Regions from separate parts of the Solibacillus sp. FSL W8-0474 genome, predicted to be linked through region 1. Evidence: riboswitches for the same ligand, from Rfam matches in the RefSeq annotation. Region 1 holds a riboswitch; each other region holds the start of a gene.

Region 1 (10,605 bases):
GGCTCCCTTTATTTCACTAAAATAAAGCTCCTGAAACAAGTCTCTATTCACTAATGACTCTGCAAAAATCTGCTCACTTCTATCTTCTACTTTAAAAAAGGGTACTGCGTTTGTGCTGATTAGAAAAATTCTTGATTTGTATGGATTTCCATTTGTTAAAAACGGGCGAAACGCTACAGTTTTCCCATCTTCACCCATTATCCATTGATGTATTTTTTTATATAAACCTGCTGAAATAGGCATTCCTAACACTTCCTTATAAGTCTATTCTATTTTTGATAAGATCAAGTACCATAGATAGAGATTTTCATTTCTTCTATAATACCATTCCTTTCTTTTAAAGTATAAAAGTTATGCTGAAGGGCACTCGAAATTATATTCGCCGCTTAGTTTGTTTTAATAGACACTCTTTAAGACTTATTCGTCACAGCGTTCTTAAATGTAAATCTTCTGAAGTGGCTGGGAATGTTAATCGACACTTTATCTGCGTTAATAGACATTCAATTATATATATTCGCCACCTTCATGGACATTTTAGACACCTGACTTCACTTATTAGCCACTCTCCCTTACATATTCGCCACTTTGCACAACTTAATATCCACGTTCAAAACTATATAAACAGCACAAGCCCCATTCACTCCACAAAAAAACGCAATGAAAGCTGACGCTAACATTACGTTTTAATTACTATTTATTTGATAAATCACATTCCATTAAAGGAACCATCTTTGTTTTATGTTTAACTTTATAGAAAATCCATAATGATGCAAATAATGGCAAGCCGATGTAGGAAACAACTACTCCGTACCAGTCAATTGTCCCACCCATAAAGGCCATATAGTTTTGACCTAACACGACAATCATACATAGTGCGAAGGCAAACAGTGGACCGAATGGGAAGAATCTTGATACATAAGGTAAATCGCTCAATGACTTTCCTTGTGCGACATAAGCGCGACGGAAGCGGTAATGACTGATTGCAATACCGAGCCAAGCAATAAAGCCGGACATACCTGAAGCATTTAGTAACCAAATATATACGACACCATCGCCAAAGAAAGAAGCTAAAAATGCTAGTGAACCTACTGCTAATGTAGCAAGCAAGGCATACATCGGAATGCCGCGCGTCGTTACTTTCATGAACAGTTTCGGTGCTTTTCCGTCTACTGCTAATTGATAAAGCATACGACTTGCTGCATAAAGACCTGAGTTCCCTGCAGAAAGCATTGCTGTTAAAATAATCGCATTCATAACAGAGGCTGCAAACGCGACACCTAGGTTTTCAAATACTAATGTAAATGGACTTGTCGCAATGTCTTCTGATAAAAGGCGTGAATCGGTATACGGAATAAGTAACCCAATTGCGCCGATCGCGAAAATGTAAAACAGTAATATACGCCAGAATACTGAACGTACAGCTTTTGGAATATTTTTAGCTGGATCATCTGTTTCCCCTGCCGTTACCCCTAGCATTTCCGTACCTTGGAATGAGAATCCAGCTGCAAGGAAAATACCGAATAGAGCTAGGAAACCGCCATTAAACGGGGCATCTCCCGCAAAGAAATTCGTGAAGCCGACCGGATCATTCCCGCCTAATATGCCGAAAATCATTAAAAAGCTGACAATAATAAATACAATTACCGTTGCGACTTTGATCATCGCAAACCAGTATTCTGCTTCACCAAAAGCTTTTACCGATGCTAAGTTAAATGATAAAACGACTACGATAAATAAAATTGTCCATACAATCGATGAACTGTCCGGGAACCAGTATTTCATAATTAATGACACAGCCGCAATTTCCGCTGCAATCGTAATTGCCCAGTTGTACCAATAGTTCCAACCAAGCGCAAACCCTAATGCCGGGTCTACAAATTTCGTTGCATACGTACTAAACGAACCAGATGTCGGCATATAAGCAGCCATTTCACCTAATGATGTCATTAGGAAATACACCATAACCCCGATTAATGCATATGCGAGCAATGCCCCACCAGGACCTGCCTGTGCGATGGCCCCACCTGATGCTAAAAATAGGCCTGTACCAATTGTTCCGCCTAACGAGATCATCGTAACATGGCGGCTTTTTAATCCTCTTTTTAACTCGTTTTTATTACCGAGCTGATCTATTTTAATTTCACTCACGATTATAAAACTCCCTTTTTGTTTTGTTTGGCGAAGTGTAAAAATAAAACCACCACAAGTTTTTGTGATGGTTATAATTACACCTCATCAAACTTGAAAGATAGCTCAACACATGCTTACACATGTGACAGTTCTGTTCCTTATCGGAGACAGCCCCAGCGTTATATTTAAGAAGAAAAATAACACTTCGGCAATCATTCCTTTCATAAAGCTTCACAGATTCTTCTCAATCTCCGCTATACTAATCATAATGATTGCGACCTCTACCCCATACATTTACATGAGGTAATATATTTAATTGAAATAATGATTATTAGTCTAACATAATATTTTTTTGATAGCAATGCGTTGATATTTTTCAGTTTTTTAAGATTATTCTTACTATTTATTTGGCGCTGTTGCAGGGAAAGGAGCCTCATTAATGAATGAACAAAAAATAGACCAAAACAGCAAAAAAATACTATCGAATAAACCGAGGGCACTGAAAAACCTTCGTTTTTTAGAACGGTTTCGTTTTTCAACATAAAAGAGGCATTTTTCATTCGATTTTGAATGGAAAATGCCTCTTTTCTTCGTCTCTATTTATTCCTTTTCGCTCATTAGCTTCAGTATTCGTTTTAGATTGACCACAAAGATGGTTGTGGCTCCTTGAACTTCCATGCCAAATAACCCCGCCGATTTTGCTGTTTTAAAGCCGTGGGGATTCTTTAATTCATTATTTTTTGCTTCAATTTTATACCGATTTTTAGCGAGTGCTTTAAATTCCTCTGTTTCTTGGAACGCTGCTTGTTCTTGATGGGTAGTCGATTGAATTGTGACGCTATATGTTTTACTTTTTGCACCTTCAGTATAACAGCCCTCTCGCATCGGACAAACTTTACATTTCTCAATATCGAAATAAAACGTTAAACTTTGATTCACGCTTTTCTTACCTGTCCGTCTTCTGTTCGATGCCATGTGCCCTGCTGGACAAACAAACATCCCTGCATCTTTATTGAAATCAAATTCAACTTTTCGCTGTCCACGACCATTAGTAATAAGGGGATGTAGCTTCGAAACTAACTGAAGTTTTTCTGATTTCATATACGCTAAATTATCTTTTCCTGAATAAGCTGTATCTCCAATAACCGTTTCAATTTCCATACCTGTTTCTCGACTTTTCTCGACTAATTCTTGAAGATAATGACCATCGCTTTTTTCACCTGTCGTCACAACCGCTGCTGTAATAATTCGTTCATCGCTCATCGCAATATGTGTTTTATAACCAAAGAAAGACGTATCTGCTGACTTATGACCAAGGCGTGCATCCGGATCATTTGAATAGCTTAGATGGGCTTCATAATCATCAATCACTTCTTTTAAAACATTTAATTTTTCTTTCACCGCCGGGATTTGTGCAATCTTTGACTGCGTTTCCACTACTTCAACTACTTGACGACAGTAATCTAATTCTTCTGTGACCTCATTTGACGTAGGCTTCTCAGGGAATTTTCCAACCATGTTTTCGTCGAGTTGATACACGGCTTTTCTCACATTTTTCGACTTTTCTTGTAAAAATTCTTTTGGCGATTTTTGATTATAACGAGCTTTTGTATGAGTTGCGTCAACGATAACCATTTTACTGAGTAGAAGTCCTTTTTCTAAGGCAATTTCAACGGTTTTCTGAATCAGTAAATCTAATAGATTCATATCTTGAAGACGAAGTCGACGGAATTTTGTCAGCGAACTTGAATCAATGACATCTTCTTCTGGGGTCATGTCTAAAAAATATTTAAAGGACATGTCGTATTTCGAACGCTCGACAAGGTCGGCATCCGACAGGTCGTGAATCGCTTTTAAGAGTAAATATTTAAACATGCGAATCGGTGGAATTGCGTTACGGCCATTATCTAAACAGTATTTTGACTGAAGTTCTTCTACGATAAATGAAAAATCCACGAGTTCATTGATTTGTCGAAGCATATTGTCTTTTGGAATGATTAAATCGTACAACGCCATATAAGGACTTAAATTCAATGTTTCTTGTTTAGAAATCATGGTCGCACCACCTTTTATTAGTCCTTCAATTATACAGGAAATTTGGGAGATTATACGAGGGGAAAACCCTTTTAGTGACGAGAGTAGTACCAGTTGATTGGAATGGAGGCGGCGACTTCTGCGGGAACAGCACGTGCGGAAGCACCCGGACTGAGCGAAGCGAGGGAGAAGGCTGGAGCCGTGCCCGCGAAACGCGTCCGCCGGAATGGAAATCAACGGCATCGAAGAAAAAGAGAGTACAGGAACGAATTTTCGTTCCTGTACTCTCTAACTTGTGGCTAAAGGACTTTTTCAGTGCCCTCGAATAAACCACTTCTCTTTTTTATGGTTGCTGTATTCCTATTCGCTACTACTTTACGTACACCAATCACTGTAGTAGGCCCGATTATTTCCTTTATCCGGGATGGCCTCGGCATTTCAAACGTGCTTGCAGGATTTTTAACAACTATTCCGTTAGTCGCGTTTGCTATTGTTTCGCCATTTGCACCGCGCATTGCACGTAAATGGGGAATGGAATGGACTTTATTTTATTCAGTTTTTTTACTTTGTACCGGAATATTACTACGTTCTGTAGGTGAAACAGTACTTCTGATTGGAGGAACAATTCTTATAGGGATTGCCATCGCTTTTGGAAATGTTCTTATTCCGAGCTATTTCAAATGGAAATTCCCCCTGCATATCGGCCTGTTAACCGGGGTGTATTCCGTATCGATGAATATTTCCTCCGGATTTGCTGCTGGTTTTAGTTTTCCGATTGCCACAAATGCAGGCTGGCAAATAGCATTAGGCTTTTCGATTGTTTTAGGTGTTCTGACATTAATTATATGGATACCGATTTTGCGAACACCTAAAGTGGACTTGCAAATGTCGACCTCACAGACAATGAAAACGCAAATGTGGAAATCACCACTCGCCTGGGCAGTTGCAGGCGCAATGGGCTTCCAGTCATTTTTATTCTACTGCTCCTCTGCATGGCTGCCCGAAATTTTTGTTAGTCAAGGTTTGGATGCTACCGCTGCTGGTTGGATGGTGTCTGTTATGCAATTTGCACAAATTCCAATGACGTTTGTTATTCCAATTATTGCAGGGAAGCTCATTTCACAGCGTCCGATCGTCATTTTCTTTACGATTTGCTATTTAATTGGCTTTACGGGAGTGTGGATGGAATGGACAAGCCTCGCGATTTTATGGATGATCTTTTTAGGTTTTGCAGGCGGCGCTTCATTCGGTTTAGTATTAATGCTGTTTTCACTGCGTACAGAAACTGCATACGATGCAGCGGAGCTCTCCGGATTTGCGCAATCAATCGGCTATTTAGTTGCAGCAGTCGGACCTGTTCTATTCGGTTATGTACATGATTTGACGAATAGTTGGTCCATGCCGCTTCTGTTATTTATTTTAATTTCAGTTTTGCTATTTTTTGCTTCATTTATAAGCGCAAAGAATCAAACAGTCTAACCAAACATACGTACCCTTTTATGCTATAATAAAAGTGAGTAAATAAAAGGAGTACTGAACTATTGCGTAAAAAACGAAAACGAAATAAAAAACGGTTGCCGATTATACCGTTATTTTTCATTGTATTAGCTGCTGCAGTTGGTTTTAATGTAACGAAAACTTTAGAAGGTATGGGTATAGGAATTATCACTTATTTTGTACTCTATATTGGTTTTATAATTTGGCTGAAAACACGAAAAATAAGAAAGTTACGGAAGTCCGGTATTCGGGAAGTCGACCAAATGAGCGGTGAAGATTTTGAAAAGTTTTTAGGTGAACTATTTAAACGCCGCGGCTTTAAAGTGCGCTATACCGCAACGAGTGGTGATTACGGGGCGGATCTCATTTTGAAGGATGGGAAAGACATCATTGCTGTGCAGGCAAAACGCTATTCCAGTACGGTCGGCGTAAAGGCTGTCCAGGAGATTATCGGTGCGGTGAAAATGTATGAGGCAACAGAAGCATGGGTTGTAACGAATAGCCATTTTACCCGGCAGGCCGAAAAACTTGCAGATATTAATGATGTTTATTTAATCGATCGTGATGAATTAATTCAAATCATCTTAAATAAAAGATAAAAGGGTTGTGTTCAGAGTTAATTTGATTTTGAACATAACCCTTTTTGTGTAGTGCCGCTCCATTAATATGGTTGCAATTGATAAAAGTAATTTGGCTTTTTGATTGTATTAGCAATCGGCTCATGATAAATGTCCGTTGTTGCCGGTGATAATGGTGGGATAAGCCATACCCAGTTTCCTGTTACATCACGGCCGTTTGTTTTTTCTTGCTGGCTGAAAAGTTGAAACTGCTGTGCTGCTGTATGGTGATCAACTATACTCACTCCGGCATTTTTATAAGAATGAAGTACCGCGACATTTAATTCCACGAGTGCACGGTCTTTCCAAAGAGTAGCATTTAGTGATGTATCCAACCCCATTGCCTCAGCAATTTTTGGCAGGAAATTATATCGGTACGTATCAGCCAAATTGCGAGCACCGATTTCTGTCCCCATATACCAGCCATTGAACGGTGCAGCTTGGTAGTCTTCTCCTGCAATGTTAAAACGCATGCTTGAAATGATTGGGACTGCATACCACTGCATGTTTAATTTTGAAAAATCATAGTCGGGATGGGTAATTGGCACTTCAAGCACGATCTCTTTAGGCAAATCATAGTAAATCGGCTCACGGTTATCTACTTGAACGACAAGCGGCAATACATCATAATTTGTCCGATCACCTTTCCACCCAAGACCTTCGCAGATTTTCGTGAATTCTACAGACGTGGAATCCCCAATAATCCCTTCCTCTGTTTCATACCCTGCATAGCGAATGAGCTGATGATTCCAAATCCGTACACGGTTCGGGTCAAATAAAGTAATGGCTGGCCGAATTTTGCCGTTGTTTGTGGCAAATTCAATATGGTTCACAAGTGCTTCGTATATTTCGTCTTCCTTTAGCAATTCACGCTGATCAAAAACAGTTAAGCTATTCCAAAAAAGCCGCCCGATACATTTATTGCTGTTGCGCCATGCAACTCGTGCACCATAAGTAAGTTCCTCAGTCGTTAAAATAAACGCCGGATACTTTGCTTCTTCTATACGTAACTTTAGCCAGTCATCCGATTGCTTCGTTTCTTGTTTATATAAAGTGAGAAATTCAATTCGTTCTTGTAATTCCTTCGTTGTCGTTGTCATCGTTTCATCTCCCTATTCCTTCATTTTGGCGCTTAAAATAAGGAAACTCAACGAAACAACAGCTGATTAAAACATGTATTTTTCATACATGACTAAAAGTGTTCATAAACAGGGGAAATAAAAAGATATGCACATTTTTATGCATACCTTGTCTCTTACTTCTTCCACTTGTCACTCGCCTTGAAATTATAAACGGGGATCACATGCTTTTGAATCGATACGGTTTCATCGATTTGCTCCACGATTTCCTGCATTGGCTTGTAGGCCATTGGTGCTTCATCCAATGTTTCCTCACTGACAGAAGTTGTCCAAATGCCTTTCATCGTTTCCTTGAAATCATCCATTGATAAATTTTTCATTGCCGCAGTTCTTGAATAAATACGACCTGCTCCATGTGGGGCGGATTCATTCCAGTCCGCATTGCCTTTACCGATACAAATTAACGAGCCATCTCGCATATTCATTGGGATGACGAGCTTTTCATCCTTTGCAGCACGTACTGCCCCTTTACGTAAAATCATTGCATCGGTATCTATATAATTGTGTACAGAATCAAACTGCTCTGCAAACTCCCACTTCATATGATTAGCAATCGTTTTTGCAATTTGAATACGGTTTTCATGTGCAAAACGCTGTGCCAATTTCATGTCGGCAATGTAATCATCGAATTGATCCCCAACCAAATAAGCTAAATCTTTTGGGACAAAGGGGTTTTCCTTCTTATACGCCTCTATCATTTTTTGAATTTCTTTTTCCTGTCCTACTTCTTTTAAAGCTTTAATTTTTTCTGTTAAATCTTCACGCTGCAATGATTCAAATGCACGCTTTTGATGCCAGTTTGCTACTTTCGCCCCGACATAACGAGAACCTGTGTGAATTAGTAAATAATAGATACCTTCATCATCTTTTGCCAGCTCAATAAAGTGATTGCCGCCGCCTAATGTACCAAGAGATCGGTTCGTATAGTCATTTTGTAAGCCGCGTGCGATAAAATTTTCGTTTGCAAAAAGCTCATGACTTTCTGGCGTATCATCATGAATTACATTGCCACTTGGAACGAAACGTCTAATCGTTGCATCGAGCTTGTTAAAGTCCACTGCTCCTGAACCAATTTCAGAAACAAGTACACCACATCCAACATCGACCCCGACCAAATTCGGAACGACATGTTTCTTCAGCAGTATCGTTGTACCGATCACACAGCCTTTCCCTGCATGGTAATCAGGCATAATGCGTACTTTCGTTCCTTCCATAAACGATTGATTGACGAGCTCATTAATTTGCTCGATCGCTGTTTCCTGCGGTGTATTTGTATATATTTTTGCGTTCGTAAATTTCCCGGTAACTTCGATCAATTCTGTTCACGCCTTTCTTTTTTCAACATCAGTAGAGCAAATAATAGAAGTGTTAGTAGCATATAAATTCCGATTAACATGAGCGGTGACCTCTGTACAATGAAACCGAATGCGACTTCAGATTGTAATACGAAATCATCCGGCGCAAATTGAGGCCGGTATAAAAAAGTTTGAATGATACCATAAATAAATTGAGCTAGCGTATAAAGAATAAATAGAAGCAGCGCACCTAGTGATGCGAACATAAATTTACGTTTCAAGACATCAACCCCCCTTTTTATGAAACATTTGGTAGTATTTACGTGCTGAGAGAGGAATAAGTTTCGTTAAACTTTAATGGTGAGGAAAATTTTACCTGTTTATTTTATTCGAAGTAATTGAGCGATATTAGAAGTTTCGGAGCACATTTTAGACGTTCGAGCACTGATATTAGAAAGTTTCAGAGGGTTTTTAGCAACTATGAAGCGAGAAAGTATAGCTGATCCCAGCATAAAGTTCAGAATACTCAATTATACCCTTGCCAATAAACCCACTATTCTTATAGACTTTATAAAAAGGGGGCGGGTAAATTTGAATATTGATCATATTGAATCTTTTATATACGTAGTGGAGTACAAAAGTGTCCATAAAGCTGCGAATGTATTGTTTCTTTCACAACCTACTATTTCAGCACGTATCAAATCACTTGAAGAAAGTCTAAATGTGAAATTGTTTATTCGTTCTGGACGTAGTTTAAGCTTATCAAAAGAAGGAAAGCACTTTTTACCTTATGCCCGAGAAATTGTTTCACTTTACCGTAAAAGCCAAACAGAAATTCAGAAACTTTAACTTTTTAACATCATTTCTTAAATGGTGTTTTTATATTGGCCTAAAAATTCCTCCATACCTCTGTGTGTTCCTATTTACTGATAGGATTTTTCTATCAGTACCCCCCTTGTATTAATTGTCTGAATAATGTTACGATTCATTCATCAATTACAAGTAATTCAATAGGAATTAAAGGAGATGGCGTCATGGTGAAGAAACAAGTACATTTCGGTGCAATGATACATGGTGTAGGAGGCCATATTTCAAGCTGGCGGCATCCTGAAGTAAATCCAAAGCAAAGTGTTGACCTACAATTTTATACTCAACAAGCTCAAATTGCAGAAAAAGGAAAGTTTGATGTTGTCTTTATTGCAGATGGGCTATTCATAAATGATAAATCCATTCCACATTTCTTAAATCGTTTTGAACCGGTAACTATTTTATCGGCACTTGCTGCAGTTACAAATCATGTTGGTTTAGTTGGAACAATTTCAACGTCTTATAGTGAACCTTTCAATGTAGCCCGACAGCTTGCCTCACTTGATTTAATTAGTAACGGTCGTGCTGGCTGGAATGTAGTTACTACCCCACTTGAAAGTACGGCATTAAATTTCAATAAAAAAATTGAAGATCATCCATCTCATCCTGAGCGCTATGAGATTGCCAAAGAATATTTGGATGTTGTAAAAGGACTCTGGGATTCTTGGGAAGATGATGCCTTTATTGCAGATATTGAGAAGGACTTGTTTTTCGATAAAGAGAAACTTCATGTGCTTGATTATAAAGGAAAATACTTCAACGTTCGTGGTCCATTAAATATTCAGCGCTCGATCCAAGGTCAGCCTGTTATTTTCCAAGCCGGTTCATCTCCTGCAGGAATTGAGCTTGCAGTACGTGATGCAGATGCAGTGTTTTCAGCACCAAAATCACTTGAAGAAAGTCAGCAATTCAAACAAAAACTAGTAGAGGCTTCTTTAAAGGCAGAGCGTACTTCGGAGCTGAAATTGTTCCCAGGTATCTCCCCTATTATTGGCGATAGTGCCATAGAGGCAGAAAGGCGTTATT
Region 2 (10,605 bases), 1.7 Mb from region 1:
GCGCAAAATTTGGAACCAAAACAATATGAAGATGTTCTTGCATTTGGTCTGCCCGCACAGGAAGCATTAAAGAAATTTACTTCCCAAATGTTGCAATACATCCAGCGAAAAGATGTCCGAAAAGTGGGTGAAGTATTATCGGATTTAATGCAGCATTTAGAAATGATAGATCCGGATGCTTTGATCGAGCAGGAAAAAGGTTTTTTTGCAAAGTTATTTAACCGTTCCAAGCAGTCTATTCAGGAAATTATGACTCATTATAATAAATTAAGTAAAAGAATAGACCGATTAAGTATTCAATTAGAATATAATCAAAGTGCCCTACTGAACGATTACCAGTTTTTAAATAAATTATATGCAATGAATGAGGAATACTTTCAAGAAATCAATATTTATATTGCGACTCTTGAAGTAAAAAAACAGCATATGAGGGATGTTGTATTGCCTGCCCTTCAACAAGAGGTAGTAGAAGGTCAAAACCCTTTTAAACAGCATGAACTGAAAGATTTGGAAATGCAAATTGAATGGATTGACCGCCGTATGTATGATTTAGAGCTTTCGCGGGAAGTTTCCATCCAATATGCTCCCCAAATCCGTATGATCCAACAAACAAATCAACTGTTAATCGAAAAGATTCAAAGCTCTATTATGACGACTATTCCTCTATGGCAGTCCCAAATAGCCATGTTATTGAATATGAACAACCAGCGTCGCGCTATGCAATCACAGGAACGTCTGATGAATGCATCAGAGCAATTAATGCGCAAAAACGGTAAGATGCTCGAAGCTTCCAGTAAAGCAGCAAAACGTCCTGCACTATCACATAACGATGTTGACCGCTTTAAACAAACTCAGCTTCAACTATTGCATGATATCGAAGACACGTTGCGTATGCACGTGAAAACAGATGAAAAGCGCCATGAGATCGAACATATTATTTTAGAGCAAAAATAAAAAACGGGTACGTAAAAGACATTATAGCCTTTTACGTACCCATTATTTTTAAGCAAAATACTCTTTGTAGAATCCGCCAACTTCACCTGTGTTATCAATAACAAAGATGAATTCTTCCGTCTCATTCTTCACTTCATATTCCTTGCCTACTGTTAATACATTTGATACTAAATACTTTGATGCATCCGTATGTACACATTTTACTGTACGAATCGTAGGTGCATCTTTCCATTTTAAATGTAGCATGCTGTTCCCTCACTTTTAACAAATATCTATACTCTTCTATTTTATATGATTTTACCGCTATAGGAAAGCCTCGATCGTATAAAAAACGGTAAGCGCCAATAATTGATAGAAACAATAGTACATGTTAAACTCACATTCAGAGGTGGAATTTATGGCATTTGGTAGTGTTCCAATGTGGTTTTTTGCAATAGCAATTGCATTTGCCGTTGTCTTTATACTTATTAGTGAATGGAATTCAAGAAAGTAAAGCTAGGCAAAAGAAAAACAAGGGTGTGTTCCGGATTAAGTTATCCGGAAACCTCCTTGTTTTTTGCTAATAAACTATTTTTATAGATGAATTACTATTTTTAACGCAACGTACGCTTTAAAAATTCCTTCGTCCGTTCATGACTTGGATTTACAAGTATTGCTTCCGGTGACCCTTCTTCTACAATGACCCCTTTATCCATAAAGACGATGCGGTCTGATACTTCTTTTGCAAATTCCATTTCATGCGTTACAATCAGCATTGTATTTCCCTGATCAGCGAGATGACGCATTACTTTCAATACTTCCCCTACCATCTCCGGATCGAGTGCAGAAGTCGGTTCATCAAATAACATTACATCCGGATCCATCGCTAAAGCACGTGCTATAGCAACACGTTGTTTTTGGCCACCAGATAAATGCTTTGGCTTTGCGTTTTTATAGGCACTCATACCAACAAGCTCCAGGTACTTCATCGCATTTTGCTGTGCCTCTTCTTTTGAACGCTTCAACACTTTTATTTGTCCGACTACGCAGTTATTAAGTACGTCTAAGTTATTGAATAAATTAAACTGTTGAAAGACCATTCCTAAATGTGTACGGTACTTTTCTATATGGTGTCCATCATTTAATATATTTTCTCCGTTATATATGATTTCTCCGGCTGTAGGCGTTTCGAGCAAGTTAATGCATCGTAACAATGTCGATTTCCCAGAACCAGAAGATCCGATTAATGTGACAACTTCCCCTTTATTCACCTGGAAGTTAACATCTTTTAATACTTCATGGTCACCGAATTTTTTATTTAAATGGTTAATGTCAATTACAACTGTCATATTTTATTTACCATCCTTTTCTAGCTTATTGCCTGTAATGAGCTCCACTTTATAGGAAGCAGGTCCATCCATCTTCTTCTCAAACAGTAATAAGAACCTTGTTACGGTAAATGTCATAATGAAGTACAATACCGTTGCAATAAAGAATGCTTCGATATATTTATAGTTGCTTCCGGCTATTGAGTTCGCAGTGAAAAATAGTTCCACGACGGAAATAACACTTAATACGGAAGAATCTTTTATATTCATAACGAACTGGTTGCCTGTAGCAGGTAATATATTGCGCGCTACTTGTGGAATGACAATATGTAACATCGTTTGAAGATGATTCATGCCAATCGCCTGAGCTGCCTCAAATTGCCCTTTATCGATTGATACAATACCACCTCGTACATATTCAGCCATATATGCCCCTGTGTTTAAAGTTATAACAACAGAAGCTGCTAAAAAACGGTCAATATCAATCCCTAAGTAAACGAGACCATAAAACACAACCATCGCCTGTACCATCATTGGGGTCCCTCTGAAAATCTCAACATATGAAGTTAAAATAAAGTTAAATACTTTCAAAATAATCGTTTTTATATTTCTTTTACGTTGTGGAATCGTATGCATAATACCGATAAAAAATCCGATAAGTGTTCCACAAATTGTTCCGATAATCGCTAATAGAAGTGCAGTCCAAGCTCCACGTACGAATAAATCCCAGTTATTCGTAAACAAGTTCCATGATGATTCCAAAAATGCCATAGTCTTGTCCTCCAATTCTTTCTTATTAATACTCTATATGTATTGGGTAATGATAATAGAAAAAGGTTGTCTCCCGTTTGCCGGCAAGACAACCTTCATAAAAAATAATTGCAACACGATTATTGTGCTGCTGGTTGATTTGCAATTGCGTCTTCCATTAATTGTTGACGCTCTTCTTCCGAAATTTCAGCCAATACTTTGTTAATTTGTTCACGTAAATCAGATCCCTTTTTCAACCCTACTGCTACAGCTGTTGACGCTTCATCTGCTTCGAAGTTTGGTTCTGGAACGATATACTTTATGTTGTTTAATGCCATCTCAGCAGAAATCCCTTCCGGACGTTCAGAAACGTAGCCATCGATTGCACCTGATTGTAATTGGACACGCATTGCACCAAAGTCAGTTGCTGCAACCTGCTTATTTACACCTTCGATTTGATCGATTACGTCATAGTGTGTCGTCGATTGCTGACCTGTAATTTTTGCACCTGAAAAATCAGCTAATGCTGTTGCATTCGCATATGGACCATCTTCTTTTACTACGATTACATAATCACTTGTATAATAGTTTTCTGTGAAATCTATTGCTTCCATACGATCAGGCATTGGCGACATACCTGCAATTACTAAATCAATTGCTCCAGATTGTAGAGAAGGAATTAAACCATCCCAGTCCGTTTTTACAATTTTCAATTCCATATCCAAGCCTTCAGCAATCTTTTTTGCGATTTCTACATCATAGCCTGCTGCATATTCTTTCGAACCATCAATCGGTACGCCACCGTTTGAATCGCCTTTTTGCGACCAGTTAAACGGTGCATAACCAGCTTCCATACCAACCTTTAATACTTTCTTGTCAGAACCAGTTGATTTTTCATCATCTGTACCACATGCTGCAAGTACAAATATTGTCATCATTGCGGTAATGACCATTAATAATTTCTTTTTCAAGTTAACTCTCCCCTTAATAAATGTATTTCAGGCTTTTAGAAATGAAAAAAAACGACCAAAAAGGATATCCTTAGGTCGTTTACATTCACGATTAGCCCAAATCCTCTACAGTTCCCAATATGAGATAGCACACCTCAATCATCCGGGAAGAAGATTGAGACAGTCCTGCAATTATTTATTACAGACCCAGCGCTGTTAAATCGAGCTATAACAACACTTCGGCGATATTTCCTTCTTTTATACTTCACTGTCAGCTCAATGACTCCATACAAAACTATTAAATACCGCACCTCTACCTCACTAAGCTGTGAGGTTTTGTTATTAAATTAATAGTTTAAGTTTAACATTATTCTAACTTTTCCGTCAACACTCATTTTTCTGAAATTTAAAGGAAAAAAGCTAATTCGCAATATACATTACGAATTAGCTTTCAATGTTTTAATTATGAATTTAATAATAAATCTTCTGGGTTTTCGATCATTTCTTTAACTGTTTTTAAGAAGCCAACAGAATCTTTACCATCGATAATACGGTGGTCGTAAGATAATGCTACATACATCATTGGGCGAATTTGAACTTCACCGTTAACAGCTACTGGACGGTTAACGATAGAGTGCATACCTAAAATACCAGCTTGAGTACCATTCATGATTGGTGTAGACATTAATGAACCGAATACACCACCGTTAGTGATAGTGAATGATCCACCAGCCATGTCGTTTAAGCCTAATTTTTTGTCGCGTGCTTTACCAGCTAATTCAGCGATGTTTTTCTCGATTTCAGCAAAGTTCTTAGCGTTAGCATCACGAACTACTGGTACTACTAAACCTTCTTCAGTTGATACAGCGATACCGATATCGAAGAAGTTGTTTAAGTGAATTTCGTCACCGTTAATTTGAGCATTAACGTATGGATATTTTTTAAGTGCTGCAACTACTGCTTTTGTGAAGAATGACATGAAACCTAATTTAATGTCATTTGCTTTCACGAATTGTTCTTGTTTGCGTTTACGTAAAGCCATGATGTTAGTCATGTCGATTTCGTTGAACGTAGTTAACATTGCAGTTGATTGTTTAACTTCTAATAAACGTTTTGCAATTGTTTGACGACGACGGCTCATTTTTTCAACAGTTACACGATCAGTGTCACCTGCTGGAGTGAAGATCATTGGACCATTTCCAACTGGAGCTGCAGTTGCTTGTGCAGGTGCTGCAGGCGCTGTGCCATGAGCTGCTACATCTTGAACACGTACACGACCTTGAGGATCTACTGGAGAGATCGCTGCTAAGTCAATGCCTTTTTCACGAGCTAATTTACGAGCTGCTGGTGAAGCAATTACTCGCTCACCTGAAGTTTCTTCAACTGCTACTGGAGCTGGAGCTGCTGCTGCTTTAGGAGCTTCTTCTTTTGCAGGTGCAGCAGGAGCTGGTGCTTCCTCTTTTGCTGCAGGTGCTGGAGCTGCGCCTTCGCCAGCTTCAACTACTGCGATTACTTGTCCTACTAATACAGTATCGCCTTCTTCAGCTAAAATTTGAGTTAATACGCCTGCTTCTTCAGAGATGATTTCAGCGTTTACTTTATCTGTTTCTAATTCTACGATGAATTCGCCTTTTTCTACGCGATCTCCAACTTTTTTAACCCACTGGGCAATTGTGCCTTCAGTAATTGATTCTGCTAATTCAGGGACTTTAATTTCAGCCACGTTCATATCCTCCTTTTATTACGCTATACAGTTATTGTATAGCAAGCTACCCCTACCTTGTATAGAAGTAGCTCGGTATCAATCAATCGATTATATTATTTTTCAAGTGCTTCGTTAACTAATTTCGCTTGAGCTGCTTTATGTGAATCGCCATCACCTTCAGAAGTTGAGCTCATTGCAGGACGACCTACATAGCGAACTTTTTTGCCTTCAGCAATTTCATATAAAGTTTCAAGAACATAAGTCCATGTACCTTGGTTTTTTGGTTCTTCCTGTACCCAAACAATTTCTTTCACATTTGGGAAACGAGCGATAATATCTTTCACTTGTTGTGCTGGGAATGGGTAAACTTGTTCAACACGAACGATGTGTAAGTGGTCAAAACCTTCACCATCTTTTACACGCTCTGCTAAATCAATCATTACTTTACCTGTACCAAGTACTACTTTTTCTACAGCTTCAGCATTTTTACCTAAACCTGGCTGTTCAATTACTTCCTGGAAACGACCAGTTGCAAGTTGTTCAGCAGTCGCTGCAGCTAATGGGTGACGTAATAATGATTTTGGAGAAACCACTACTAATGGACGTACACCTTCAGTACCTAATAATGCAGCTTGACGACGTAATAAGTGGTAGTAGTTACCTGCGTTAGAGCAGTTTGCTACGAACCAGTTATTTTCAGCTGATAATTGTAGGAAACGTTCCATACGGCTAGATGAGTGCTCTGGACCTTGACCTTCATAACCATGTGGTAATAAAAGTACGAAACCAGATTTTTGACCCCATTTAGAACGAGCACTTGAGATGAAGTTATCAAACATTACTTGTGCCATGTTTGCAAAGTCACCGAATTGTGCTTCCCATACAGATAGTACGTTTTCGTTTTCTAAATTATAACCATATTCAAACCCTACAACACCCGCTTCTGTAAGTGGTGAGTTGTAAACTGTGAATGAAGCATTTGCACCTTCAACATGGTGTAATGGTGTAAATTCAGCACCATTGTTTTTGTCATGTAATACTAAGTGACGTTGAGAGAAAGTACCACGTTGTGCATCTTGACCAGTAAAACGAACCGGTGTGCCGTCTTGTGTAATTGTTGCATATGCTAATGTCTCAGCATGACCCCAGTCAATTTTACCTTCAGTAAATGCATCACGACGTTTTGCTAAAATTTTACCTAATTTGTTTTGTGGTTCGAAACCGTCACCAAATACAAGTAGGTCTTCATTCACTTTAGCTAAACGCTCTGCATCGACTTTCGTGTCAATTTCAGGGAATTCAACTTTTAACTCTTCAGGCATTTCAATAGATGTATGTTCGTCTTTTTCTGCCATTGCCTTAACATGGTCATAGGCAGCTTGCATTTCTGCATAAATGCTTGTATCCAATGCCTTAACTTCATCTGCAGATAAAATACCTGCTTCAGCTAGCTGTGCACCATATAATGCTCGGATTGGCTCATGTTTTGCTACTAATTTATATGTTTCAGGGTTTGTTACTGTCGGATCATCTGTTTCATTATGACCGTAGCGACGGTAACCAATCAAGTCGATTACGATATCTTTTTTAAACTTAGCACGGTATGCCGCTACAAAACGACCTACAGCTGCTACTGTTTCAGGGCTATCTGCATTCACATGGATTACAGGAATATCATAGCCTTTTGCTGGATCTGATGAGTAGTTTGATGAACGAGAATCATGTAATTCAGTTGTGAAACCGATCATGTTGTTCGCGATAATCTGTACAGTACCACCAGTTTTAAAGCCAGCTGTTTGAGAGAAGTTAAAGCCTTCAGTTACAATCCCTTGACCTGCAAATGCTGCATCACCGTGAAGAATAATACCCATTGCAGAAGATGGATCATGCTTAGCAACGCCCGGTTTAGAAGTATCATCTTGTGCAGCGCGCACAGAACCGATTACAAGCGGGTTACCTACTTCTAAGTGAGAAGGATTGTATGCTAATTTCACATTCAAGCCAGAATCATGTGTGTAAGATGCACCCATGTGATACTTAACGTCACCAGTCCAGCCTTTAGTAATTTGTAAGCGGCCATCTTCCGGTAAGAAAAGTTCATTTGAAACGTGTGCGAAATCTGAGAACATCATATCGTATGGTTTTTTCAGAACGTGAGTCAGTACGTTTAAACGACCACGGTGAGCCATACCGATGCGTACATTTTTAACACCATTTGATTCAGAAGCCTTAATGATTTCATCTAATAAAATGATTTGTGTGTCTAAACCTTCTCCAGAGAAGCGTTTTTGACCAACGAATGTTTTATGGATGAATTTTTCAAAGTTTTCAATACGTGTTAAACGTTCCAACACGGCTTTCTTTTCTTCTGGAGTTAAAGAGGCTTTAAATGCTCCTCCTTCAATTTGTGCTTCGATCCAAGCACGCTCTTCCGCGTTTTGTAAATGTGCAACTTCTACCCCTACTTTATCTGTATAAACAGACTTCAAGTAATCAATTGCTTCTTTACCGTTAGTAACGCCTGCAGGGACATTTGCAAAAAATACTGATGCAGGAATGGCCTGAAGATCTGCTGCCGTTAAATTGAATACGCTTTCTTCAATGCGTGAAGTGTCTAATTGACGATTTTTTAATGGGTACAAATCTGCTGCTAAATGACCATATTCACGAATAGATTCTGCCAATTTAACTGCTGCTAATACTTTTTTGTAGTCTCCAGTACCTGCTACAGCTGCTGTTGCAACTGGTTGTTGACCATCTGCAAATACAGGACCACCGTAAGCTTGGAATAACTGTACTAATTCCGGTTCAACTTCTTCAGGAGATTGCAGGAATAAGTCGTATTGCTCTAATACATAACCTAAGTTAGGACCAGAGAATGCTGACCATGGAGAACCTGCAGGTAATACATTGTTCGACATGAAAATAACCTCCAAATTTTGCCTTATGGCTGTTCCAATAATTTACTTAGAAAGAAATAATTTTATATACCACAATATAAAAATTATTATCCTTCTGCTGTTGATAATAAAGTATTACTTTTTTATCTACCAAAATAAATCAAATAATATTTTACCACTCTTCCACATAGACTAAAAGCACATTATAAAAGGGGGAAGAACGTTTTTTCCATCTCAATCTTACTACTCTTCACAAAAAATACAACTCTTTTTATAAAAATTAGCATATTTTTTCTTGAACTATTGAAATAATAAATAGATTGACTAAAATTATTCTATTTTTTGTGGAATTTCAGGGAAAAAATAGTGCCTTTTTGTAAAGTACTATCCACTTTCATCAAGATTCGGTATTTATCGACAAGCATTTTTGTGATACTTAAGCCGAGTCCCGTACCAGCCACATGATTAGTACGTGATTCATCAACCCGATAAAAACGATCAAAAATATACGGTAAATGCTCCTTTGAAATGCCGAGCCCATTATCTTCTATTGTTACTAATATTGTTGTGTCCGTATCGTTATAAAGAATGTTTATTTGAAGATTTGGCACATTGCTATTATATCGTATACTATTACTCATAATATTTCTAAAGATTTGCGCTAGCGCATGTTCGGTTACTGCAGCATCTGCCCTCTGTCCTACAACAGATAAATTAAATTGTGTCTCTGGGTATAACTGTAGCAATTCTTCTTTCACCTGTTCATAAACTTCTTCTATATTTGCTGCCGCAGATACGTCAGCTTCCTCCCGGCGAGCCAGTTGCAATAATTCCTCAATCATCTTTTTCATCCGCGTAATTTCCGATAAGGATGTAGTTAATGACTCCATCAAAATCTCCGGGTCATTTTTTCCCCAGCGTTTAATTAATGATAAATGACCTTCGATAACCTGGATCGGTGTCCGCAGTTCATGGGAGGCATCAGCAACGAATTGTTGTTGCTTTGTAAACGAAATTTCAAGCTCATTCATTAACGTACGATACATCTGAAGTAATTCCCCTAATTCATCATGTGCTGAGTAATCGAATTGTGGCTGTGCTTTAAACCCATTATTTCTCACTAAATGCATTGCATCCCTCAATTGGACAATTGGTCTAACTAATACATTTGCTAAATAATAGCTGATTGAAACAGAGAAGAGTATTGCACCAAATCCGACAATGAGTATGGTAGTCAGTATATAATTCATCATCGAATGGAATGTCGTCAACGGATGAATGAGCTGCATAATTCCTTGAAATTGTCCAATTCGTACCGCTCTGTGGATGACATAACCTTCTGTACCATCAATTGATTGTTTCTCTATAATAGTTGAAAAATAATTCATTTCTCCGGCAGGAAAATCCGCAGCAGATGTTACATCATTTATCCGCATAATTTCAATACCATCCAAATTAAAAATACGAACGGTTTGCTCCTGGGTCAAAATTGCTTTCATTAAAGCTGAATTATTTTGCAGTTTCTGTATTGTAACAGTGTTCTCCTGTGCTTCAAAAAAAGTGGACATATCATCTATTGTACGTAGTGCATTTTTTTCTTCATTATTAATAAGCCAAGTTTGTAATGCTACATACAGTACAATTGAAATGAGAGCATAACTTATAAAAATTGTTACACCTACAGCAAGCATCCACTTTGATTTTAAGGATAAATGCATTTGTTTTATATATCCTTTTTTCATCCGCGCATCACATATCCTACCCCACGAACTGTTTCGATATACGGGTCATTGTTTGTTTGAAGTTTCGTTCGTAGATGCCGTATATATACATCGACCACATTCGTTTCTACTTCAGTATCAAACCCCCAAACAGTTTCTAGAATAAGCTCACGAGTACATACATGATTTTTATTTTCCACAAGCAACTTTAATAAATCAAATTCCTTCCGGGTAAGCTCAATTTTATTATTTTCAAACAGCACTTCATAAGCATCGACATCTATTTCTAAATCACGTACGACCAATTGTTTGGAAGTA
Region 3 (10,605 bases), 2.5 Mb from region 1:
TGGTTAATCTGCTACGATAATACTATAAAACCAAAAATAAATAATGAGAAAATAAACGTATAAACGAGAATAAAATGTAGAAATCTATGAAAATAGTTTGAAAGAATTTCCTTTTTTACTTATAATAATAAAAACAAGTAAAGCTTTAGCAAAGGGGAGAAGTTTTATGACAGAAAAAGTTTGGTTTTCGAGCTATCCGGAAGAAGTTCCGCATACACTGGAACTGCCTGAATTTCCAGTGCATCAATTTTTGACGCAGGCATATGAGTCTTTACCTAACAAAGTTGCTATTCACTTTATGGGGCGCGAGGTTACGTATAAAGAGTTATATGAATCAGCGATGAAGTTTGCGAATTATTTACGTTCTCTAGGGGTGGAGAAAGGTGATCGTGTAGCAATCATGTTACCGAATTGTCCGCAGGCTGTAATTGCTTATTATGGTACGATGTATGCAGGTGGAATCGTTGTTCAGACAAATCCTCTTTATACAGAACGAGAGTTGCAGTATCAAATGGCGGATTCTGGCGCGAAAGTTATTTTAGTAATGGATATTCTGTATCCACGTGTCATGAAGATAATGAATGAAACAAGTATTGAAAATGTTATTGTTTCAGGAATAAAAGATTACTTACCGTTCCCAAAAAATTTGATCTATCCGTTTATTCAAAAGAAGCAATATGGCTTTAGCGTAAAAGTTGAACATAGTGGCACAAATCACTTATTCACGGAAGTTATGAAAATGGCTAAGATGGATAAGATCGAGCTAGATTTTGATTTTGAAAATGACTTGGCATTATTGCAATATACAGGGGGCACAACAGGCTATCCAAAAGGCGTTATGCTTACACATAAAAACCTGATTGCCAATACGATGATGTGTGATGCATGGATGTACAAATGTAAAAAAGGTGAAGAATCGATTCTAGGTATCCTGCCTTTCTTCCATGTCTATGGTATGACGACAGTACTCATTTTATCAGTAATGCAGCAAGGCAAGATGGTATTATTGCCGAAGTTTGATGCTGAACAGGCTTTAAAAACAATTGATAAGCAAAAGCCAACGCTATTCCCGGGTGCACCAACGATGTATATTGGTTTATTGAATCATCCCGATTTAGCAAAGTATGATTTGTCGTCCATAAAAGCTTGTTTAAGTGGTTCGGCACCACTGCCATTAGAAGTGCAAGAGAAATTTGAAGCATTGACTGGTGGACGCTTAGTAGAAGGATATGGTTTAACTGAAACATCTCCGGTTACGCATGCCAATCCAATTTGGGAGAATCGTATAAATGGTTCTATCGGTTTACCGTGGCCAAATACTGATTCTGTCATTTTACGTTCTGGTGAAGCAGAAATTTTACCGGTAGGAGAAATTGGTGAGATTGCCGTTAAAGGACCTCAAGTAATGAAAGGCTATTGGAATCGCCCAGAAGAAACTGCGATGACATTTTCTGATGGTTGGTTCTTAACAGGTGATTTAGGCTATATGGATGATAAAGGTTATTTCTATGTTGTAGATCGTAAAAAAGATATGATTATTGCTGGTGGTTTCAATATTTATCCACGTGAAGTAGAAGAAGTCCTTTATGAGCATGAAGCTATTCAGGAATGTGTTGTAGCAGGTATTCCTGACCCGTATCGCGGGGAAACAGTTAAAGCTTATATTGTCTTAAAAGAAGGTAAGTCAGTTACAGATAAAGAGCTAAATGAATTTTGCCGTAAAAATTTAGCAGCCTATAAAGTACCTCGTTTTTACGAATTCCGTACTGAACTGCCTAAAACAGCTGTAGGCAAAATTTTACGCCGTACACTTATTGATGAAGAAAAACAGAAAATGACACAGCAAGAAGCAAAATAATTAATTGTAGAGCAAACTGTTGACAGAATGTAGAACAAATTATAATATGAAAACATGAATGAATGGTCATTCATGTTTTCATATTTTTTTGGTGGTGATCAGCTTGAAACGAAACAAACCCAAATACATGCAAATAGTAGATGCTGCAGTCATAGCAATCGCAGAAAACGGCTATCATCAAGCCCAAGTTTCAAAAATTGCAAAACAGGCTGGAGTAGCTGATGGTACAATCTATTTATACTTTAAGAATAAAGAAGATATTTTAATTTCTGTATTTCAGGAAAAAATGGGTATATTCGTAGACAATTTACAGGCTATAATAAAAAGTGGAGATACTGCTTCTGATAAGTTATGTAAGATGATTGAGAATCATTTACACGTTTTATCAAGCAATCGACATCTGGCAACTGTAACTCAACTTGAGTTAAGGCAATCGAATAAAGAAATTAGACTGAAAATTAATGCTATTCTAAAAGAATACTTGATTTTACTAGATCAAATTTTAATTGAAGGTATGCTTAACGGTGAATTTAATCAAGCAATGGATGTTCGTATTGCAAGACAAATGGTATTTGGGACAATCGATGAAATTACAACGACATGGGTAATGAATGAAAATCGTTACAACTTATTGGAACAAGCTCCAAAAATACAGCAATTATTGTTAAATGCATTAAAAGCATAAAGGGGATGTAGAGAAATGGAGTTTCTAAGTTGGAAAGTAGAAGAAGGGGTAGCTATTGCTACTATTTCAAGACCACCAGCCAATGCACTTTCACAAGGCTTAATCCAAGATGTTAATGCACTATTAGATGCTGTTGAAAATGATGAAACTGTACGCGTAATTGTCATCCATGGTGAGGGACGATTCTTCTCTGCCGGCGCTGATATTAAAGAATTTACAAATGTACAGACAGGTGAAGAGTTTACGGGATTGGCAAAAAAAGGTCAGGACGTCTTTGAACGTGTTGAAACTTTCAGTAAACCTGTAATTGCCGCCATTCACGGTGCAGCATTAGGTGGAGGTTTAGAACTTGCGATGGGATGCCATATGCGTTTCGTAACTGAATCTGCAAAACTTGGACTTCCTGAATTATCGCTTGGCCTAATTCCTGGCTTTGCAGGAACACAGCGTTTACCTCGCTATGTAGGGGTTGCGAAAGCTGCTGAAATGATGTTCACGAGCGATCCGATTTCTGGAAAGGAAGCTGTAGAATGGGGATTAGCAAATCGTGCTTTCTCTGATGAAGAGCTTCTGACAGAAACTTTAAAAATTGCAAAGAAAATTGCAAAGAAATCACCAATTGCATTAAAGGCAGCTATTCAAATGCTTAATTATTCAAAACCATCGTCCTACTATGATGGTGTAAATGCAGAAGCGAACAGCTTTGGGGATGTATTCGTTTCAGAAGATGCAAAAGAAGGTATCCATGCATTTATTGAAAAACGTGAACCAGTATTTACAGGAAAGTAAACAAATGTATCCGCCCCGTTTTTACGGGATTAAATTAAAAGCTTTTAGGAGGTCTAGATTATGAATATTTTCGTATTAGTAAAACGTACTTTTGACACAGAAGAAAAAATCGTCGTATCAGGCGGTAAAATTCAAGAAGATGGTGCTGAGTTCATCATCAACCCATATGATGAGTATGCAATTGAAGAAGCAATTCAAAAGCGTGACGCATTAGGCGGTAAAGTAACAGTTGTGACAATCGGTGGCGAAGATGCAGAAAAGCAATTACGTACAGCTTTAGCAATGGGTGCTGACGAAGCGGTATTAATTAATACAGAAGATGATTTAGATGAGCTTGACCAGTATTCTTCAGCTTATATTCTATCGGAATATTTAAAAGATAAAGAAGCAGATTTAATTTTAGCTGGTAACGTTGCAATTGATGGTGGTTCAGGGCAAGTAGGTCCTCGTCTTGCAGATTTACTTGGAATTAATTACGTAACAACTGTTACAAACTTAGAAATTGATGGGACAAATGTTAAAATTGTCCGAGATATTGAAGGTGACTCTGAAGTATTAGAAACATCTTTACCATTATTAGTAACAGCTCAACAAGGGTTAAATGAGCCACGTTACCCATCTTTACCAGGCATTATGAAAGCGAAGAAAAAGCCGCTTGAAGAGTTGGAGTTAGATGATTTAGATATCGATGAAGACGATGTTGAAGTAAAAGTAGAAACAGTTGAAATTTACTTGCCGCCACAAAAAGCAGCTGGTCGTGTATTAGAAGGGGATCTTTCAGCGCAGGTAAAAGAATTAGTAAACTTACTTCATAGTGAAGCAAAAGTAATCTAATAGAATATCAACTTGAGAAACGAAAATTTTTACGAAGATGGTAATGGAGGGATATTTTATGACAAAGAAAGTTTTAGTGTTAGGTGAGGTTCGAGAAGGGAGCTTACGTAACGTTACATTTGAAGCAATCGCAGCAGGTTCACAAATCGCTGACGGTGGAGAAGTAGTAGGATTATTAGTAGGGGATTCAGTAACGGATTTAGCTCAAGAGCTAGTTGCCTATGGTGCAAGCCGCGTAATTACAGTTGAGCATCCACACTTAAAAAATTATACATCAGACGGCTACAGCCAAGCTATTTTAGCGGTTGTTGAACAAGAAAGCCCAGAAGCAATTGTCTTCGGTCATACATCTTTAGGTAAAGACTTATCACCAAAAATTGCCTCTCGCTTACAATCCGGTTTAATTTCGGATGTAACAGATATTGAAGGGTCTGGCGATGATACAGTATTCATCCGTCCAATCTATTCTGGTAAAGCATTTGAGAAAGTAAAAATTAAAGACGGCGTAATCTTTGCGACAATCCGTCCGAACAACATCGCACCTTTAGAGAAAGATGGTTCTCGTTCTGGTGAAATATCTTCGGTATCCGTTGATATTACAAATTTACGTACAATCATTAAGGAAGTTGTGCGTAAATCAACTGAAGGTGTTGACCTTTCAGAAGCAAAAGTAGTAGTAGCTGGTGGCCGTGGGGTAAAATCTGAAGAAGGATTCGAGCCATTAAAAGAGCTTGCTAATTTACTAGGAGGTGCAGTAGGTGCCTCTCGTGGTGCATGTGACGCGGAATATTGTGATTACTCATTACAAATCGGTCAAACTGGTAAAGTTGTAACACCGGACCTTTATATTGCAGCTGGTATTTCCGGTGCTATCCAACATATGGCTGGTATGTCGAATTCAAAAGTAATCGTTGCCATTAACAAAGATCCGGAAGCAAACATTTTCAAAGTAGCGGACTATGGTATTGTAGGCGATTTATTTGAAGTAGTACCAATGTTAATCGAAGAGTTTAAAGCGCTTAAAGTAAACGCATAATGTATAAGCTTCCCTCTTTTTGAGGGGAGCTTTTTATGTGAAAAATCCGAAAAACTACGTAGAAATGTCATACATTTATATTCCCAAGCATTTTACTACTTTTTAAATGGCAAAACATGTTATACTACAACCAGATGTTATTTAAGGAGGCTATTTTATTATGGCAATTGTACACGGTACAGATCAAACTTTCCCACAGGAAATTTCAAACGGCACAGTTTTAGTAGACTTTTGGGCAGCATGGTGCGGACCATGTAAAATGATTGCTCCAGTTCTTGAAGAATTAGATGCAGAAATCGGTAACGAAGTAAAAATCGTAAAAGTTGACGTAGATAACAACCAAGGCACTGCTGCTGATTATCAAATCATGTCAATCCCATCATTATTATTATTTGTTGATGGTGAATTAAAAGCAAAAACTGCTGGCTTCATGCCAAAAGAAGCTTTAATCGACTTTATTAACGACAACAAATAATTAAATTGCAAAGCCGTATGCCTAATAAGGTGTACGGCTTTTTTCTTATGGGACTATCAGTTAAAATAAAGTGAATGACATATCCAATAGGTGAGAATATGAATGCAAATATTAAAGCAAAGCTAGAAATATTACCGAATGAATCCGGCTGCTATATTATGAAAGACCGTCAAGGGACGATTATATATGTCGGCAAGGCAAAAGTGTTAAAAAACCGAGTGCGTTCGTATTTTACGGGAAGTCATGATGGTAAAACAGCCAGATTAGTCAGTGAAATAGAGGACTTTGAATATATTGTAACTTCAAGTGATCTCGAAGCGCTTATACTCGAACTGAATTTGATCAAATTACATGATCCGAAATATAATGTAAAGCTAACAGATGATAAAACATACCCTTATATAAAAATAACGAATGAACGTTACCCTCGAATAATAACGACAAGGAAAGTAAAAAAGGATAAGGCAAAATATTTTGGACCTTATCCAAACGCGTATGCAGCCAATGAAACGCGGAAATTGCTTGATCGTTTATATCCACTTCGTAAATGTACACATCTGCCAAATCAAGTATGCCTGTATTATCATTTAGGGCAATGCTTAGCACCTTGTGTAAAAGAAATTGAAAAACAAGTATATGATGAAATGATTGGTGAAATTTCAAAGTTTTTAAACGGTGGTGTCGAAGAAATTCAGAAAGATCTTCAGCGAAAAATGCTCGATGCAGCCGAAAAGCTGGAATTTGAACGGGCGAAGGAATTCCGGGATTTAATTGCACATATCGAGCAGGTTATGCAAAAGCAAAAAATCGTATCGGATGATTTAAGCAATCGGGATGTATTTGGCTATGCAGTCGAAAAAGGGTGGATGTGTGTACAAGTATTTTTTGTGCGGCAAGGAAAATTAATTGAACGAGATGTATCGATTTTCCCTATATATAACGAGGCAGAAGAAGAATTTTTAACATTTGTCGGACGGTTTTACGAGCAACCACATCATTTACTGCCGAAAGAGATTTTTGTACCAAAGACGATTGATGGTACGATTTTGCAAAAGCTTTTAAACGTAAAGGTGCAGACACCAAAGCGCGGTACAAAAAAAGAGCTGGTCGATTTAGCTATGAAAAATGCCAATATTGCAATACACGGAAAATTCCAGTTAATTGAGCGTCAGGAAGAACGTACAGTAGGAGCTTGTGAAGCACTTGCCGAAGCTATGCAAATTCCATTACCACTTCGTATCGAAGCATTTGATAATAGTCATATGCATGGTGCTGATCCTGTTTCTGCAATGGTTGTGTTTGTAGACGGGAAGCCTGCAAAAAAGGAATACCGGAAATATAAAACACGAGAAGCCGCAAAACATGATGACTATGGGGCGATGCAAGAAGTCATTCGGCGCCGTTATACACGGGTATTACGAGAAAGCTTGCCATTACCGGACTTAATCCTAATCGATGGAGGAAAAGGACAAATGGAGGTTGCAAGAGAAGTAATAGAAGATGAGCTAGGATTAATGATTCCAATAGCAGGTCTTGCAAAAGACGATAAGCATAACACATCCCAACTGTTATTTGGCGCTCCACCAGAAGTTGTACCTTTAAAACGGACAAGTGATGGTTTTTACTTATTGCAACGTATACAAGATGAGGTACACCGATTTGCCATTACATTTCTGCGTCAGCAACATCAGACGAATGCAATTACATCCGTACTTGATGGCATTCCGGGTATAGGACCGAAACGTAAACAGCAACTTATGAAGCATTTTGGATCGGTAAAAAAAATTCGGGAAGCAACAGAGTTACAATTGCAAGAAGCCGGTGTTCCCGCCAAATTGGCAGAAGTAATTTATCGTCACTTTCACGAAGCATCATTGAATAAAGAATAATGTTATGTTACTATAAAAGACAATTCAATAGTTAATAAACGATAGAGGTGCAGTATTTAAGAGTAAATTGCTCGAGGAAGAACAATTCCGGCGACAGCATTTGAAAGGAGATTCTGCCGAAGTGAAATACGTATTGTTCACGTATTTTGCTGGTTTTGCATTTAAGAAATGTAAGATTGTCAGAACTTTATGTTCTGGAGAGCTATCCTGAAAAACATATAAACCTTTATTTGTATTGACGGCGACTTTCCATGAACATATGGAAGGTCGCTTTTTTGATGGAAAAATATAAGGGGTGGAAGACATTGCAGACAGTTGTAGTAAAGTTTGGTGGACCAATGTTGGCAACAACAGAAAAAATAGTACAGGTAGCAAAAAAGGTGATAAAAGAGCAAGGTCGTGGCATAAACTTAGTCGTTGTCGTTTCTTCGATGACGTCCATTCGTCAAAATTTACGGCAATTTGCCGCGGAAATTACTCATGAACCGTCGAAGCGTGAAATGGATGCATTAATCTCTACGGGAGCGCAGATAACAAGCGCCCTTCTTGCTTTAGCAATTCAGGAGCATGGGGGAAAAGCAGTGTCACTTGCCGGTTGGCAGGCAGGTATTCAAACAAATGAAAAATATGGAAATGCCCGAATTGATTCTATAGATAATAAGCGTTTTGAAAAACATTTTGATCTAGGAGAGATCGTTGTTGTCTCAGGATTCCAAGGAATAACAGACACACACAACATTTCGACTTTAGGGAAAGGCGGTTCTGAAACTTCCGCCGTTGCATTAGCCATTGCTTTAAATGCGGAACGTGTTGATATTTATTCAACGGTAGAAGGCATTTATACTGCAGATCCGCAGCTTGTGGAAGATGCTACGAAATTATCTGTAATTTCATATGATGAAATGTTGGAGTTTTCCAATTTAGGTACTAAAATTTTGCATCCTCGAGCAGTTGAGCTTGCAAAAAATTACAATATGCCAATCGTTGTACGCTCAGCTACCGAGGACGTAGAAGGTACATTAATAAAAGGGGATGTAGACATGGAAAAAAATTTACTTGTGCGCGGGGTGGCATATGAATCTGATATTATTCGTTTAACGATCGGATATGATTCATATGAAACAGCGTCATTAGCCGAAGTATTTAGTGTTTTAGCGGAAAATGATATTAATGTTGATATTATTGTGCAGGCAGTTATTGACGGGATTAAGCCTACAATTTCTTTTACAATTTCAAAAGAAGAATTTGCTGATGCTTTACGTGTATTAGAGTCGAGTAAATTGTCACTTGGATTTAGTTTTGCAGATTTTGAAATCGGGTTGGCTAAAGTATCGATTATTGGATCAGCAATGGCTTCAAACCCTGGAGTCGCAGCACGTATGTTTGCGCGTCTGGGACGTGAACATATTCCGGTTAAAATGGTTAGCACATCTGAAATAAAAGTGTCTGTCGTCGTGCCACAAGAAGAAATGGTGCGCGCTGCAAATGCTTTGCATGAGGAATTTAATATAGCAATGAAGGAAGTTCCCGCTTCTTAAAGTGGAGAGCCATTACTAGTGCTAATCAAGAATGATATAACTATTTTTCTATGTTAAAAAAACTAAAAACTGCTAGCTTTTATAAAGCAGCAGTTTTTATTTGCGCTCAAATCTTCTCTTTTAAATCCCACTTTAAAATGAATTTGACGTAATTCTTCTTTTCAATTTTTTCTTCATAGCATTCTGTTAAATAGCCAAGTTGTTTTTGCTTTTGCTCAGCCAAAAAGCCTGCTTCTAAACGAAAACAGCGCTGCTCAATATTAATCGACATTTCCTCGGTCGTCATAAGTATGTAATGAAGTTCATCCTTTATTTCTTTCTCCAAAATTAACTGACCCCAGCCGGCCTCCCCGAAAAATGAAGGAAGCTCATCCATGGAAAATAGCGGAAATTTACGTGCTAGTTCTTTCCCTGCCCAATATAAAACATCTTCCTCATGCTTACCTAAAATCGATGGTAGAAGATGATCGCGAAGGATTTCATATCCAAAACTTGGAATCGTTTTCATTTTGTACCCCTCCATATTAAAAACCTCTTTCATAAATTTTCTTATAATTTTCATTCTTTCAGGAAGAAAATAGTTATAAGTAGAAAAAACTGGACTTAAAATAGCAAAAATCCGTCTTTAAAATGATTATAAAATATCCCTCGTTACCTTGACGCTAGTATCTGTTGAGAGTACAATGGACATGTCATAATATTGTACCATGATGAAATGCGCAGTCAATAACACAACGTTTACAAATTTGAGGCGTTGCACTTGTGTATTTCAAGTACTAAGGGGGGTAACAGTTTTGTCGAAAGATCGTGAATTTTTATGGCGCCGCTTACACTCGTTATTAGGTGTAGTTCCTGTCGGGTTGTTCTTGGTGTTCCACTTGTCTTTGAACTTCACTGCAGTTGGTGGTGAAGAGGTTTACAATAACGCAACAGGTATGATGGAATTAGTTCCGCACTCGTTATTGTTAGCAATGGAATGGATTATTATTTATATTCCATTAATGTTCCACGGATTCTATGGTGTGTTTATTGCATTTACATCTACACACAATACGGGCCGTTTCAGCACATTCCGTAACTGGATGTTTGCTTTACAACGTTTCACAGGAATCTTCCTTGTAATCTTCATTGCATGGCACATTTTCCAAACGCGTGTTCAAAAAGCATTTGGCGCTGAAGTTAACTTTGATATGATGGTAGAAATCGTAGATAACCCATTAATGTTGGCATTCTATATTGTCGGTATCGTATCAGCAGCATTCCACTTAGCGAACGGTCTATGGTCATTCTTAGTGAGCTGGGGTATTACACAGTCTAAAAAATCTCAACAGATTACAACTTATGTTACGTTATTATTCTTCGTAATTTTAGCAATCATAGGTGTTGCAGCTATCATTTCATTCGCTGTTTAGTTTAACTTGACCACTAATATACAGTTATTAAGACAGTTCAGATGAATTATGAGTAAAAGTAATTAGCAATTGATGAGGAGTGAGAAATA

The links. A riboswitch is a leader RNA that binds a small molecule or an ion and turns the genes downstream of it on or off. The one in region 1 is predicted to bind lysine.
Positions count from the first base shown of each region.
Region 2: another riboswitch for lysine. It lies ahead of NYE67_RS09395 (transporter substrate-binding domain-containing protein); the one in region 1 lies ahead of NYE67_RS01320 (amino acid permease).
Region 3: another riboswitch for lysine. It lies ahead of NYE67_RS14005 (aspartate kinase); the one in region 1 lies ahead of NYE67_RS01320 (amino acid permease).

Region 1 covers NZ_JBBOQJ010000001.1:255,305-265,909, reverse strand. Annotated here, with positions in the region: gene NYE67_RS01325 (RNA 2'-phosphotransferase) at 1-243, opposite strand, end outside; gene NYE67_RS01320 (amino acid permease) at 691-2,148, opposite strand; lysine riboswitch at 2,242-2,422, opposite strand; gene NYE67_RS01315 (IS1182 family transposase) at 2,731-4,185, opposite strand; gene NYE67_RS01310 (CynX/NimT family MFS transporter) at 4,510-5,643, shown strand; gene NYE67_RS01305 (restriction endonuclease) at 5,706-6,260, shown strand; gene NYE67_RS01300 (nitric oxide synthase oxygenase) at 6,323-7,378, opposite strand; gene NYE67_RS01295 (RtcB family protein) at 7,534-8,733, opposite strand; gene NYE67_RS01290 (hypothetical protein) at 8,730-8,993, opposite strand; gene NYE67_RS01285 (LysR family transcriptional regulator) at 9,304-9,561, shown strand; gene NYE67_RS01280 (LLM class flavin-dependent oxidoreductase) at 9,747-10,605, shown strand, end outside.
Region 2 covers NZ_JBBOQJ010000001.1:1,923,468-1,934,072, forward strand. Annotated here, with positions in the region: gene NYE67_RS09375 (toxic anion resistance protein) at 1-954, shown strand, start outside; gene NYE67_RS09380 (DUF6501 family protein) at 1,003-1,200, opposite strand; gene NYE67_RS09385 (amino acid ABC transporter ATP-binding protein) at 1,548-2,282, opposite strand; gene NYE67_RS09390 (amino acid ABC transporter permease) at 2,286-3,032, opposite strand; gene NYE67_RS09395 (transporter substrate-binding domain-containing protein) at 3,152-3,982, opposite strand; lysine riboswitch at 4,100-4,285, opposite strand; gene odhB (2-oxoglutarate dehydrogenase complex dihydrolipoyllysine-residue succinyltransferase) at 4,425-5,684, opposite strand; gene NYE67_RS09405 (2-oxoglutarate dehydrogenase E1 component) at 5,780-8,587, opposite strand; gene NYE67_RS09410 (HAMP domain-containing sensor histidine kinase) at 8,902-10,284, opposite strand; gene NYE67_RS09415 (response regulator transcription factor) at 10,305-10,605, opposite strand, start outside.
Region 3 covers NZ_JBBOQJ010000001.1:2,762,128-2,772,732, reverse strand. Annotated here, with positions in the region: gene NYE67_RS14040 (long-chain-fatty-acid--CoA ligase) at 167-1,858, shown strand; gene NYE67_RS14035 (TetR/AcrR family transcriptional regulator) at 1,962-2,543, shown strand; gene NYE67_RS14030 (enoyl-CoA hydratase) at 2,559-3,332, shown strand; gene NYE67_RS14025 (electron transfer flavoprotein subunit beta/FixA family protein) at 3,393-4,166, shown strand; gene NYE67_RS14020 (electron transfer flavoprotein subunit alpha/FixB family protein) at 4,225-5,202, shown strand; gene trxA (thioredoxin) at 5,363-5,677, shown strand; gene uvrC (excinuclease ABC subunit UvrC) at 5,776-7,566, shown strand; lysine riboswitch at 7,601-7,779, shown strand; gene NYE67_RS14005 (aspartate kinase) at 7,872-9,104, shown strand; gene NYE67_RS14000 (YslB family protein) at 9,211-9,627, opposite strand; gene NYE67_RS13995 (succinate dehydrogenase cytochrome b558 subunit) at 9,899-10,516, shown strand.